2 regions of the Lysinibacillus sp. SGAir0095 genome follow, and region 1 is predicted to be linked to the other one. Evidence: predicted binding sites of a transcription regulator. Region 1 holds the regulator's gene; the other holds the start of a gene.

Evidence for each region. Region 1 encodes CtsR, which represses protease genes until heat stress. Its sites were predicted from a motif close to ATGGTCAATAAAGGTCAAACA; they were not measured.
Region 2: the regulator CtsR is predicted to act here: its motif matches at 1,956-1,976, upstream of C1N55_RS05065 (ATP-dependent Clp protease ATP-binding subunit).

What each region holds. Positions count from the first base shown of each region.
Region 1 is NZ_CP028083.1:4,011,219-4,018,549, reverse strand. Features, by position in the region: gene C1N55_RS19800 (aldehyde dehydrogenase family protein) at 1-857, shown strand, start outside; gene C1N55_RS19795 (acyl-CoA thioesterase) at 972-1,478, shown strand; gene C1N55_RS19790 (globin-coupled sensor protein) at 1,548-2,858, opposite strand; gene C1N55_RS19785 (hypothetical protein) at 3,096-3,326, shown strand; gene C1N55_RS19780 (DUF4870 domain-containing protein) at 3,478-3,783, shown strand; gene C1N55_RS19775 (CtsR family transcriptional regulator) at 4,107-4,571, shown strand; gene C1N55_RS19770 (UvrB/UvrC motif-containing protein) at 4,637-5,191, shown strand; gene C1N55_RS19765 (protein-arginine kinase McsB) at 5,188-6,288, shown strand; gene C1N55_RS19760 (ATP-dependent Clp protease ATP-binding subunit) at 6,278-7,331, shown strand, end outside.
Region 2 is NZ_CP028083.1:1,025,245-1,032,575, forward strand. Features, by position in the region: gene C1N55_RS05055 (zinc-dependent alcohol dehydrogenase) at 1-1,025, shown strand, start outside; gene C1N55_RS05060 (Crp/Fnr family transcriptional regulator) at 1,112-1,813, opposite strand; gene C1N55_RS05065 (ATP-dependent Clp protease ATP-binding subunit) at 2,069-4,204, shown strand; gene C1N55_RS05070 (YjzD family protein) at 4,297-4,488, opposite strand; gene C1N55_RS05075 (beta-ketoacyl-ACP synthase III) at 4,678-5,616, shown strand; gene fabF (beta-ketoacyl-ACP synthase II) at 5,662-6,897, shown strand; gene trpS (tryptophan--tRNA ligase) at 7,222-7,331, opposite strand, start outside.

The DNA.
Region 1 (7,331 bases):
TCAAGGAAGCGGGATTACCGGATGGAGTGCTTCAAATTGTTACAGGCTCTGGCAGTGAGTTAAGTGATTCACTTGTAACCCATCCTCTTGTTAAAAAAGTAACATTTACAGGTAGTGGTGCAGTTGGATTGAAAATAAAAGAAAAAGTGGGACTACGTAAACTTACGTTAGAATTAGGCTCTAATGCTGCAGTAGTTGTCGAGCCAAGTACACCTATAGATGAAATTATTTCGCGCTGTGTAGCCGGTGCATTTGGATATGCAGGACAAGTTTGTATCTCCCTACAAAGAGTTTATGTGCATGACTCGATTTATGATGAATTTGCTAAAGCTTTTATAGAAAAAACAAGAAAGCTTAAATTAGGTGACCCACTTGACCCTTCAACGGATGTTAGTGCGATGATTAATCCAAAAGAACTTGAACGAATTAAACAATGGATTGAAGAGGCAAAATCCGAAGGGGCAAAAGTAGCCACAGGTGCAGAGTTTACGCAAAGGACATTACAACCAACAGTCATGGTGAATGTAAAGCCTCATATGAAAGTAGTTTGCCAAGAAACTTTTGCACCTATTGTGTCACTTGTACCTTATTCAACGTTGGATGAGGCAATCTCTTTAGTCAATGCTTCAGATTTGGGCTTAAACGCAGGGATTTTTACAAATGTTTTGACTGATGCTATGAAGGCGGCAGAAGAAATGGAAGCAGGAACTGTTGTGATTAATGATATTCCAACATTCAGAGTTGATAACATGCCATATGGTGGGGTTAAAAATAGTGGATACGGAAGAGAAGGCATTAAATATGCAATTGAAGAAATGACAGATTTGAAGTTTATTACGATTAAAACTACAATATAATTTGATTTAGTACTTGAGAAATTTAAACTGAATGAAGTTAATGTGGTTTGACTCTTTCATGTATCAAACAGTGTAAACAGTATTATCATCGAAGAGAAGTAGTGGAGGGTCTATATGACAAATGAAGTGCCGATAAGTTATTCTCGTTCTTTTCAGACACACCTTGTATTACCACCAGATACAAATCATCATCATTCCATCTTTGGTGGGAAAGTTCTAGCTTTTATTGATGAGATTGCTGCTATCACCTCTATGAAACATGCCAAGTCAGAGGTTGTTACAGCTTCCTTTGATTCGGTTGATTTTATATCACCTGCTTATGAGGGGGATATTCTTGAATTAGAAGCTATGATCACATCTACTGGACGCTCGTCGATGGAAGTTTACGTCCGGGTTATGGCCCATAACATCATGACTGGTGAGCAAAAGCTAACGACGGAATCATTTGTCACAATGGTGGCTGTAGATGAATCAGGAAAACCGATACAAGTCCCGAAGGTTTACCCGGAAACCGATCGAGAACGTCAGCTTTTCGAAACGGGGTCGGCTCGTAGAGAATTGCGGCAAGCTAAAAGGCAAAATACGATGGCACGTAGGAAGCTATTAGAAAATCTTGAATAAATAAGAGAACCTTCTAAATAGACTAATATAACTTTTTAGAAGGTTCTTTCTATATGGTTATTTAAAACTTTATTCAGTTAATTCGTGAACGATATTTAGCAGTGAATCTGAAGAAGAAGATACTTGAGATGCACTTTCTGTTAGCTCACTAATTAATTTTGAGATTTTTGTGATGTCAGTTGTAGTACTTGTGTATTGCTCTTTAATGCCAGACACTGCTTTTGCAATAGAGTTGAAGGATTCCTCTAGGCTTTGCTGAGTTTGAACGCTTCTTTGTACCTGATCATCCACATTATTGACAGAGTTAGTCATATGCTTGATATTTGTCTCTGTTTCATGGATTAAATAAGAGACATTTTGAACAGCACTTTTCGTTTCTTCAGCTAGTTTCCTTACTTCATCTGCTACAACTGCAAAGCCTTTTCCATGCTCTCCAGCCCGTGCAGCTTCGATGGATGCATTTAATGCCAATAAATTTGTTTGATCAGCAATACCTGTTACGAGTGCAACAATCTCTGAAATCTTTTGGGATGAAGTACGCAAATTACTCATTGACTTTTCAAGCATATTAACACTTTCTAAAATAACTTGCATCAGTTGAGTTTGAGTCTCTAAATGGTTTTTCCCTAAACTAGACTTTTCCTCTGTATCCGCCACAAAATCCAATCCTTGTTTTGTGGCAGCCGCAATACTTCCTGATTGAGAAGAGATGCCATATAAAGAGGCAGTCGTTTCTTGACTAATTGCATTTAACTCCTCTGCTGTATTTTGAACGGAAGAAATCAAAGCATTTTTGATGGCTTCATCCTGTGTACGGATGCGTTGTTGTTCCGCTTCATAAGCTTGAATAACTAGCTGTTGTTCAAGATTAATAATTTTAGAGAAAGCATTGATTGCTTTTAGAGAATCTTCTTTTGAAATATCCAGCTCGTTTATAAAATTGTTAAAAGTAGACGTCAATGATTGGAATGAGCTTAAATACCATTGCGATTCTAGGCCGATACGTACATGTGTTGCAGCGATTGTATTTCTTTGTCTTACATAGTCATCATTGATTTTACTTTCGAAAATTTCAGATAAATGTTTTGTTAATGTACCCTTTAATCGTTCAATTTTTGAATGTTGATTGATAATGCTCATTAGATGATGACTCTTTATCAGTGCGTCATAAAATTGATTAACCATTTCGGGAATAAATTGTTCAGTTAAAGGTTTTAGTTGCTTTAAGATAGCTAGGTCTTCAACTGTTAAATTAATCAGTTGAACTTGATTCTGAAGATCTGGGTAATTAGATAGATTTAATGTAACTTCCTGTATGTATTTTTCTACATCGAAATAGCGGGAATTCCGTTTTTGTAGATTTTTTTTGAAAATAGACATTATATTCTCCGTTCTACTATTTTATAGAAATGATACTTTATATCTATGATACATTAAATCTGTTTGTATATTCCATAAAGATGTGAGGTTACGATAGAAAATATTAATAGTTTAATAATTCTATGTACCTCGATTTGTAATTTAGAAATATCCCATGTAAAATACGAGGTGTTTAGGTAACAAAGGAATGTAAGTAAATAATACAAATAGATAATATTATGTAAAGGACGTTAAAAAATGGAGAAACGCCGATTTAAATTTGTCATTCCATCAATGGTGGTAGTAGCTGTTGGGGCAATTTTAATGTTAAGAAACTATTTTCAAGAGGTTTCAACAAGAGATAGTGTATTACTCGTAGTGGTGGCTACATTATTCTCAGGCTTTGTAGCTTATATCCTATTCCCGCATGACGATGAAGAAAAGCCAGACCCAAAGCCGATGAATATGAAGAAAAAAACTTCAAAATAATCCTGTCCGCAAGTAACTAATACTTGCGGATTTTTTCTTTTTCATAATAAGAGCTGCTAAAATAGGGTATTTTAAGTTGAAACTATTTTGGAATTCAACCGTAAAAGTAATATACAATAAAACATAATTGAAAAGAAAGGCTGATAGATAGATGGAAAGTAAATGGGGAAAAGTAATTATCCATGCAAGTGCATTTTTTGCTCCGATGTTGGTGCCGATTTTATTTTGGTTATTAAGCACGGAGGAGGATATTAAGCGACTTTCTATACAAGCATTATTATTCCAGGTAGTGATGTGGCTGTTAATCGGGATATCCAGCTTCTTTAGCTTCATCTTGATAGGGATTCCGTTCTTAATCGTCTTCGTCATCATGACAATCGTTGTTCCAGTTATCGGAATTATAAAAGCGTTAAACGAAGAAAAATGGAATTACCCGATTGTTGGACGTTGGGTATAAGCCAATTGTAAAAATTAGGGTTTAGATTAAAGTAATTAACATCATAATAAGAAATGAACCAAAAGTAGTTATTAAATACTTTTTGGGGCTATTTCTTAAAATAAAGTTCCTGTGAAACGTATTTGAAAGAGGTGGTCTCATGTTGAAAAGAGATTGCCTCTTTATTTTATTAGGCATAAATCTGTATTCGAGGATTCCTGGTAGTTCGGCATGAAAATTGGGATTTTGATCTTGGGCATTTGATTTGCATTTTGATTTTGATGTTTATATAATATAGTCAAAGATAGTCAAAGTCAGTGTGTGATTGGGGTGAGGAATAAAAAATGAGAAATATATCTGACATCATTGAAGGTTATTTGAAACAAGTTATCGAATTAGGTGGTCAAGGACATATTGAAATCAAACGTAGTGAGTTGGCAGATAAGTTTCAATGCGTCCCCTCGCAGATAAATTATGTGATCAATACGCGATTTACTGCTGAAAGAGGTTATCTTGTTGAAAGTAAACGAGGAGGCGGTGGCTATATCCGAATCTTACGTGTTAAAGCACATTCCAGAATTGATTTGCTGGAGGATATGATTAGCCAAATTAATCATGGTGCAACACAAGCAATGGCAGAAGATATTATTTATCGTTTAATCGATGAACAAGTAATCTCAAAACGCGAAGCAAAACTAATGCTGGCTGCAATCGATAGGTCTACACTTCGACTACAATTACCGATTAGAGACGAGTTAAGATCCTATATACTGCAATCTATGTTGACCACATTAAAATACGATAAATAACTTGGGCTCAAATTATTAGGAGCTCTCGATCATTATAAATACATTTTTAAAAAAGGGGTGAGGTCATGGTTTGTGAACACTGTAAAGAGCGACAAGCTACAGTAACAGTAACACAAGTAGTTAATGGCCAAAAAAGTGAAAAACATTATTGTGAGGTTTGTGCACAAAATTTTCATCCTTTTAATTTAGATTTTCATAAAGAAGAACAAATTCCAATTCATCAGCTTGTTTCTAATTTATTTGGATTACCTGTTTGGAATAGCGGGACACAGGAAAAAGCACAATCAACTACTCAAAAAAGTGCTAAATGTCCGACGTGTGGCTTCACGTTTCGTAAATTTTTGAATGAAGGGAAGCTTGGTTGTCCACAATGTTATGAAACCTTTGGTAAACAACTTCCGCTTGTTCTGACAAAAATACAAGCAGGAACCACTCATAGCGGAAAAGCACCTGGAAAGCCGAATCATCATAACGAGTGGATCAAAAAGCAAATAGAGTCTACTCGGGAACAATTACAATTAGCCATACATGAAGAACGTTTTGAAGATGCGGCTGGCTTACGTGATGAGATTCGAGAGATGGAGCGTAGGTTGGAACGTGGGGGTGTTGATACACCATGAATCTTGAACACTTTTTAAAAAGCGGTGCACCAGGATGGATGGATGTAAAAGGACTTGATGCAGACATTGTTTTGAGCACACGTATTCGTTTAGCCAGAAACTTGGATGGTTATCGTTTCCCATTAAGCTTTACAGAAAATGAAGCCCATCAAATTGATGAAATGGTTAACGAAGCGTTAAATTCTATTAAAGCTGAGGGCCATAAGTTTTCGCATTTTACCATTAAAGAAATGCCTGCACTGCAAAGGCAAGTTTTAGTTGAAAAGCACCTGATCAGTCCTCTTTTAGCAAAAAAAGAGAAGTCCGCCTCTGTTCATATATCGAATGATGAAGCAATAAGTATAATGGTAAACGAAGAAGATCACTTGCGGATTCAATGCTTGGCTCCAGGACTTCAGCTTGCAGAAACCTATGCAAATGCCTATAAGCTAGATAGCAAATTAGAAGTTCATCTTCCTTATGCTTTTAATGAGTCATTTGGTTACTTAACGAGCTGCCCAACCAATGTTGGCACAGGACTTCGAGCATCAGTTATGATGCATTTGCCGGCCCTTACCATGTCTAAACAAATAAAAGTAGTTACACAGATGCTTGCACGATTAGGAATGGTAGTAAGGGGTATATATGGAGAAGGCAGTGAAAATTTAGGGAATATTTATCAAATCTCTAATCAAGTAACACTAGGTAAATCGGAAGAGGAGATTTTAAAAGACCTGCAAGAGGTCGCGTTACAAATTATCAAAAATGAGCGCGGTGCTCGAGAGGCATTATTAAAAAATTCTCGAATAATATTAGAAGACCGCTTTAATCGTTCGTTAGGTACTTTAAAGTATGCCCGAATCATGACGAGCGAAGAAGCTGCTTCTTGTTTATCAAATGTTCGCCTTGGAGTTGATGTAGGCATCATTAAGGATGTCCCATTGAATGTATTAAATGAGTGCATGATTCTTATACAACCAGGCTTTGTACAGCAGTATGCAGGTACAACTCTTCAAGCTAGTGAACGAGATATGTATAGAGCAAAACTATTACGTGAAAAGTTAAATTTGAATAATCAAAAGTTATTGGAAAAAGGAGAGGAAAGATATGATGTTTAACCGTTTTACTCAACGTGCACAAAAAGTATTGCAATTAGCACAAGAAGAAGCAATTCGTTGGAAACACGAATCCATTGGGACAGAACATATTTTACTTGGCCTTATTCGTGAAGGTGGGGGAATTGCAGCAAAAGCCCTAGAAGCAATTGATGTGAGCCCGCAAATTATAGAATCAGGCATTGAAGAGCTGGTTGGAAAAGGTGCAAAGGATGTTGGTCCGATTGTTCACTATACGCCAAGAGCTAAAAAAGTCATTGAATTATCAGTAGACGAGTCTAGAAAGCTAGGCCATGCCTATATCGGAACAGAGCATATTTTACTTGCTTTAATCCGTGAAGGTGAAGGGGTAGCGGCTCGAGTATTAGCGAACGCTGGAGTGAGCTTAAACAAAGCGCGTCAACAAGTTCTTTTATTACTTGGTAACAATGATGCTGCTCAAAACGCGAGCAATCCTACTCAATCTGTAAATACACCAACATTAGATGGTTTAGCTCGCGACTTGACGGCGATTGCTCGTGAAGGCTCACTAGATCCTGTAATCGGTCGTAGTAAAGAAATTACTCGTGTAATCGAGGTGCTTTCTCGTCGTACAAAAAACAATCCTGTATTAATTGGTGAACCGGGGGTTGGTAAAACAGCGATTGCAGAAGGCTTAGCACAGCAAATCGTAAACAATGAAGTACCTGAGACGCTTCGTGATAAACGAGTGATGACATTGGATATGGGTACAGTTGTTGCCGGAACAAAATATCGTGGTGAGTTTGAAGATCGCTTGAAAAAAGTGATGGATGAAATTCGCCAAGCGGGTAATGTTATTCTTTTCATTGATGAGCTACACACATTAATTGGTGCTGGTGGTGCAGAAGGAGCAATCGATGCCTCAAACATTTTAAAACCTTCATTAGCACGTGGCGAACTACAATGTATTGGTGCAACAACATTGGATGAGTATCGTAAATACATTGAAAAGGATGCTGCTTTAGAGCGTCGTTTCCAACCAATTCAAGTAGATGAACCATCGGTGGATGAAACAATTCAAATTA
Region 2 (7,331 bases), 1.2 Mb from region 1:
GCTCTGATCTTCACATCTATCAAGGTGCACTTCCTGCATCAAAAGATTATGTAATTGGTCATGAACCAATGGGAATTGTTGAAGAAGTTGGCCCTACTGTAGAGAAAGTGAAAAAAGGAGATCGTGTAGTACTTCCATTTAATATTTCTTGTGGTCACTGCCATTATTGCCAACATGATATGGAAAGTCAATGTGACAACTCCAATCCAAATCCACATGTCGATACAGGTGGATATTTTGGATTTACTGAACGTTATGGAGGTTATCAAGGTGGACAAGCCGAATTACTACGTGTACCATATGGAAACTTTGTACCCTTTGTTATCCCGAAATCTGTAGAACTAGAAGATGAGTCGTTACTCTTTATGTCGGATGTTCTCCCAACAGCATACTGGAGTGTTGAAAGTGGAGGGGTAAAAAAGGGGGATACAGTGGTAGTATTAGGGTGTGGTCCAATCGGTTTAATGACCCAAAAATTTGCATGGATGAAAGGGGCAAAACGTGTCATTGCAGTTGATAATCTTCCTTATCGCTTAAATCATGCAAAAAAGATGAATAATGTTGAAATTATTAACTTCGATGATCACGAAGATACAGGTGAATATATTGCTGAAATCACAAAAGGCGGTGCAGATGTCGTAATCGATTGCGTAGGGATGGATGGGAAAAAGAATCCGCTTGAAGTAGTTGAGCAAAAATTAAAACTTTCAGGTGGTACAACTAGTGCAATTCGTATTGGCATGAAAGCAATTAAAAAGTTTGGAACTTTACAAATTACGGGTGTTTATGGCTCAATCTACAATCATTTCCCATTAGGTAATCTGTTTGAACGAAATATAACGGTTAAAATGGGGCAAGCTCCTGTAATTCACTACATGCCAATGTTATTCGAAATGATTAAAAAAGGTGAGATTGATCCAACTGAAATTATCACGCATAAACTTCCGCTTAATCGTGCTAGTGAAGCATATAAAACCTTTAATGACCACGAAGATGAGTGTATTAAAGTCATATTAAAGCCCTAAGAGTTTTAGGTTTCTTAATGGATAAAAAGGTACACAGCAGCTTTCCCTCTGTGTACCTTTTGAATTTTAGTCGCATTGTGAAAATTTTAATCGATTCGACAAATTGTTGCGGGGCAATTTTCGCAAGCAATTTCTTCCTTTAGATAATTTAAATCTAAAATTGTAATATAACCTTTTTCAAACGTAATGATGTTTAGCTTTTTCAGCTCATTTAGCATGCGATTAATCATTTCCCGACTTGTAGAGCACAGATTGGCAACTTCACTGTTTGTTAGATGAAGATTGATAAAAATATGATTGTTGTCTTCATTTATCGGCTCTCCATAAGTATTTGATAAACGAATTAAAGTAGAAAAGAGTGCTCCTCTTTTGCCATGAATAACTAGATCCCGAATTAAGCTTTGATTTTTTAAATTTTCATTCTGAATCCATTTTAAGTATTCAATCATTAGAGAAGGCTGTTCAGTTAGGATCATTTCCAAAGTATTTTTGTTAAGGATAATTATCTCTGAGTTAATAATAGCTTTTGCTGTATTTGAGTGGAATGTTGTCGGACCAAATAATGAACTTTCACCAATGATACTATTCTTTCCGCAAACTCGAAAAGTAAGTTCTTTACCGTGTTCAGTTTCCTTACTAATTTGAACGGATCCATTCTTAATTAAAAATAGATCTCCAGCACTTTCGCCCTCATGGAAAATATGATTTCCTTTTTCCACTTTCACCAGAAGACCGCCTTCCTCGAATAGTTGATAAATATCCATTGATAAGTTATCAGTTAATCCCATTCCTTCACATCCTTTATAAAGCCAATCTTTAACTTCATTTATAAAAAGTATTTTCAATATATGATATCACAAGAAACTAAAACTAAATGTAAACTTTTAGTGCCAATTTTTGCATTTCATGAGTAAACAGCTTATAATTGAATTAGTCAAAAAAGGTCAAATTAGTTTCCGGATATGCTCAAGTTTTGTTAAAATTCGAGTTTGAATCTGTAACAATAGATGTAATTGAAAAAAATTTTGAAAGGGTGTTCTAGAATGCAATTTCAACAACAAGACAATCGTAGTCCGTTAGAACAATTTGGTCGCAATTTAATTGAAGAAGTTAAGAATGGTAAGATGGATCCTGTCATTGGTCGTGATGAAGAAATTCGAAATGTCATTCGAATCCTATCAAGAAAAACAAAGAACAATCCCATTCTAATAGGCGAACCAGGTGTTGGGAAAACGGCAATCGTCGAAGGACTTGCACAACGAATTGTTCGAAAAGATGTTCCGGAAGGGTTAAAAAATTGTATTTTATATGAACTAGATATGAGTGCTCTAATAGCAGGAGCAAGCTATCGAGGGCAATTTGAAGAACGTCTTAAAGGTGTACTAAAAGAAGTAAAGGACTCGGAAGGTCAAATCATCTTATTTATCGATGAAATCCATACCATTGTTGGTGCAGGTAAAACAGATGGTGCAATGGATGCTGGAAATATGCTAAAGCCGATGCTGGCGCGTGGGGAGCTGCATTGTATCGGAGCAACTACTTTAGATGAATATCGTATGTACATTGAAAAAGATCCTGCCCTTGAACGTAGATTCCAGCAGGTAGTTGTACGCGAGCCTTCTATTGAAGACACGGTTTCAATCTTGCGTGGGTTAAAGGAGCGTTTTGAATTACACCATGGTGTCCGAATCCATGACCGCGCAATTATTGCAGCAGCAGAGCTTTCAAACCGTTATATTACGGAGCGATTCTTGCCAGATAAGGCGATCGACTTAATAGATGAGGCATGTGCGATGATTCGAACTGAAATCGACTCAATGCCGCAAGAGCTAGATATTGTAACTCGTCGTGTGATGCAGCTTGAAATTGAAGAACAAGCCTTAACAAAAGAAAAAGATGAAGCAAGCAAAAAACGCTTAGATGCTTTACGCATTGAATTAGCAACATTAAAAGAATCTACAGACAAAATACGTAAACAATGGGAAGAAGAGAAACAGGCCCTGCAAATTATTCAAAAGAAACGTGAACAATTAGATGGCTACCGTCGAGATTTAGAGGATGCAGAAAGTAAATATGATTTAAATAAAGCAGCTGAACTTCGTCATGGTAAAATTCCCGAATTAGAAAAGGAATTATCAGCTTTAGAAGAAGCGTTGAAACTGGGTTCTGACACAAGAATTCTGCGCGAAGAAGTAACTGCGGATGAAATAGCTTCAATTATTTCTAGATGGACAGGTATCCCAGTAAAGAAGCTTGTGGAGGGAGAGAGAGAAAAGCTTTTACGTCTGAAAGATACTTTACATGAACGAGTTGTTGGCCAAGATATGGCGGTAAGACTTGTAACGGAAGCGGTGTGGCGTGCACGTTCAGGCATAAAAGATCCAAATAGACCAATCGGTTCGTTTATTTTCTTGGGTCCTACTGGTGTAGGGAAGACGGAACTTGCAAAAGCATTAGCCGCACAGTTATTCGATTCAGAGGATCATTTTATCCGCATTGATATGAGTGAATATATGGAAAAGCATAGCGTATCCCGACTAGTCGGAGCTCCTCCAGGATATGTTGGATATGAAGAGGGCGGTCAATTAACAGAAGCGGTTCGACGTACTCCATATTCAGTTGTTTTGTTAGACGAAATAGAAAAAGCACATCCTGATGTTGCAAATATATTGCTTCAAATTTTAGATGACGGTCGAATTACGGACAGTCAAGGTCGTCTAGTGAATTTTACGAACACAGTTGTCATAATGACGTCCAATATAGGTTCACATTATTTGCTTGAGACTAATCCAGAACAACAACAATCATTAGAGGATTTAGTCATGTCGGAATTGCGTGCACACTTTAAACCAGAGCTGCTGAATCGTGTTGATGACATTATTACGTTCCATGCATTAAGTAACGAACATTTCCATGCTATCGCTTGGAAATATGTAGGCCAATTGAAAGAGCGTGTAGCCGAACAAGAAATCGAGTTAAAGGTTCGTGAAGAGGTAGTAGATTGGATTGTAGAATACGGTATCGATCCTCAATTTGGTGCGAGACCTTTAAAACGATTTATTCAACGGAATGTTGAAACTGCTGTAGCGAAAGAGTTATTAAAAGGAGAAGTGCTTCCAGGTGAAGCATTACAGGTTACTATAGAGGATGGTCAGTTACACGTAATAAAATATGTGTAAATAATTAAAAAATGGGTAGCTCTAAAAAAGAGTTACCCATTCTATTTTTAAAAAATAAAAGCACTTCTATTTAGAAGTGCTAACATTCAATATTAGTGATGATCTGCTTCCGGTGTTGGTTCGTTTGGAATAATTGCACTAATAATAAAGATTAAAATTGTAACAATAACGCCAAGAATTAAACTAGTTGAAACAACAAAAGGTACAGCTAAAATTGAACTTACAACATAATTTAACATTAACATTAATAGTACAGACCAAATTAAAGTCATTACATATTGCATTCATTTCACCTCTATAAAACATTTTTAAATAGTATTCCAATTCTCATCTAATTTATCATAACATATACATTCATAAAAAAGAACTACAAACTTAAGAACAAATGGTGAATAAAAGGTTGAGGTATTTTTTTTTATGAGCTATAATTATGACCAAGTACTAAATGTTAGTAGTAAAACGGGGGGATTAAAATGAACGCAGGGATCATTGGATTAGGGAAATACGTTCCAGAGAAGGTTGTAACAAACTTTGATTTAGAAAAAACTTTAGATACAAATGATGAATGGATTCGCACAAGAACTGGTATACAAGAAAGAAGAATTGCAGGAGACGAAGAGAATACTTCTGATTTGGCATTAGCTGCCGCTAAAATTGCGATTGAAAATGCGAATATTACTGCAGATCAAATCGGTTTGATATTAGTTGCAACAGTAACTCCAGACAGAGGTTTTCCAAGTGTTGCATGTCAAATACAGGAAACATTGGGTGCTGTTAATGCGGCGGCAATGGATGTTTCTGCAGCATGCTCAGGATTTATTTATGCACTTGCTACAGCAAAGCAGTTTATTGAAAGTAAAAGCTATAAATATGTCTTAGTAGTAGGTGTTGAAAAACTATCTAAAATCACTGATTGGAATGATCGTAATACAGCAGTATTGTTCGGGGATGGTGCATGTGCGGCGGTAATTAGCGAGGTAAGTGAGGGAAGAGGTATTTTATCATTTGAATTAGGTGCAGATGGAACTGGTGGTAAGCATCTATTCTTAAATGATGAAAATACAATTTCAATGAACGGAAGAGAAGTCTTCAAATTTGCTGTTAGACAAATGGGTGAATCAGCAGTTTCAGTGATTGATAAAGCTGGACTATCTAAAGAAGACGTCGATTTACTTATTCCACATCAAGCAAATATTCGTATTATGGAAGCTTCTCGTGAAAGACTAGAATTACCTGAAGAAAAACTATCAAAGCATATTCATAAATATGGCAATACATCTTCTGCTTCTATCGGTCTTGCTTTGGCAGACGAATTAGAAGATGGTAAAATTAAAGATGATGATATTATTGTGTTAGTCGGTTTTGGTGGCGGCCTAACTTGGGGTGCAGCTGTCATTAAATGGGGAAAATAATATTAGTGAACGAGTAGTTTAATACCAAAGGGGGATTTAAGAACTATGAAAAGAAGAGTAGTTATTACAGGAATAGGAGCTGTTACTCCTCTAGGAAATACAATCGAAGAAACATGGGAAAATCTAATCGCCGGAAAATCTGGTGTTGGAGCTTTAACACGATTAGATACTGAAAAGTTCCCTGTTAAAATAGCAGCAGAAGTTAAGGATTTTGATATCGAGCAGTATGTTGAGAAAAAAGAAGCAAGAAAAATGGACCGTTTCACTCATTATGCATTAGCAGCTTCCATTATGGCCATGAAAGATTCTGGGTTAACAATTACGGAAGAAATTGCTCCGCGCGTAGGTGTTTGGATTGGTTCTGGTATTGGTGGGATGGAAACTTATGAAAACCAATATATCACTTTCCAAGAACGTGGTGTACGACGAGTTAGTCCATTCTTTGTACCAATGATGATTCCTAACATGGCATCTGGTCAAGTATCAATCCATTTTGGAGCAAAAGGAATTAACTCGTGTTCGGTAACTGCTTGTGCATCAGGCACGAACTCTATTGGTGATGCATTTAAAGTCATTCAGCGTGGAGATGCGGATGCAATGATTACGGGTGGGGCAGAAGCGCCAATCGTAAATATGGCAGTAGCTGGATTCTGTTCAAGTACTGCACTTTCACTAAATCCAGATGCCGAAAATGCTTCACGTCCTTTCGATGCAAACCGAGATGGATTTGTCATCGGTGAGGGAGCTGGTATTTTGGTATTAGAAGAATACGAATTTGCTAAAGCTCGTGGTGCCAAAATCTATGCTGAAGTTGTGGGCTATGGATCAACAGGCGATGCGCATCATATTACAGCTCCTGCTCCAGAAGGTGAAGGTGCTGCAAGAGCCATTCTTCAAGCTTTAGAAGATGGTGAAGTAAATCCTTCAGAAGTCGGCTACATTAATGCACATGGTACAAGTACGCCATATAATGATTTATTTGAAACAAAAGCTGTAAAAACTGTTTTTGGCGAGCATGCATATAATTTAGCAATGAGCTCGACAAAATCAATGACTGGCCATTTGCTAGGTGCTGCTGGTGGAGTAGAAGCCATCTTTACTGCATTAGCGTTAAAAGAGGGCATTCTGCCGCCAACAATTAACCTGACAACACCAGATCCAGAATGTGATTTAGATTATGTTCCAAATACTGCACGTAATCAGTATGTCGAATATGCGATGAGTAACTCACTGGGCTTTGGTGGACATAATGCAAGTATCGTATTAAAAAAGGTTGATTAAATAGATAAAATCGGTTTTTAATGGGAATGTCGGAGCTTGGCGAGCACCTTCCGCTTTTCTAATAATGTCGATAAGTTAAATGCCTTTAGCGAAAAGCTAAAGGCATTTTTGTGTTGGTAAATGAATATTTAGTTAATATAAGGATGGTGGACATGTTTCGATTTATGCTGTTTTTATTTTGCTATGGTATTTGCGTGATGTCGGTAGGTAATTTACTTCTGTATTTAAATTATCGCACACTAGGCTATTCCTGGTCCGCAGTTTGGGCTTTTATAATGGGGACTCATGAACTTTATCTAGCGGCTGTGTCAATTATTGTTCTGTTTATCTTGATTTTCGACCTAATCCCATCGCGTTTTCCATTCTTGTAATCGTTTTGGAAGCAATGGCATTCGCTTTTTCTGCACCCTCGTTTAGAATCTTATCTAATTCAT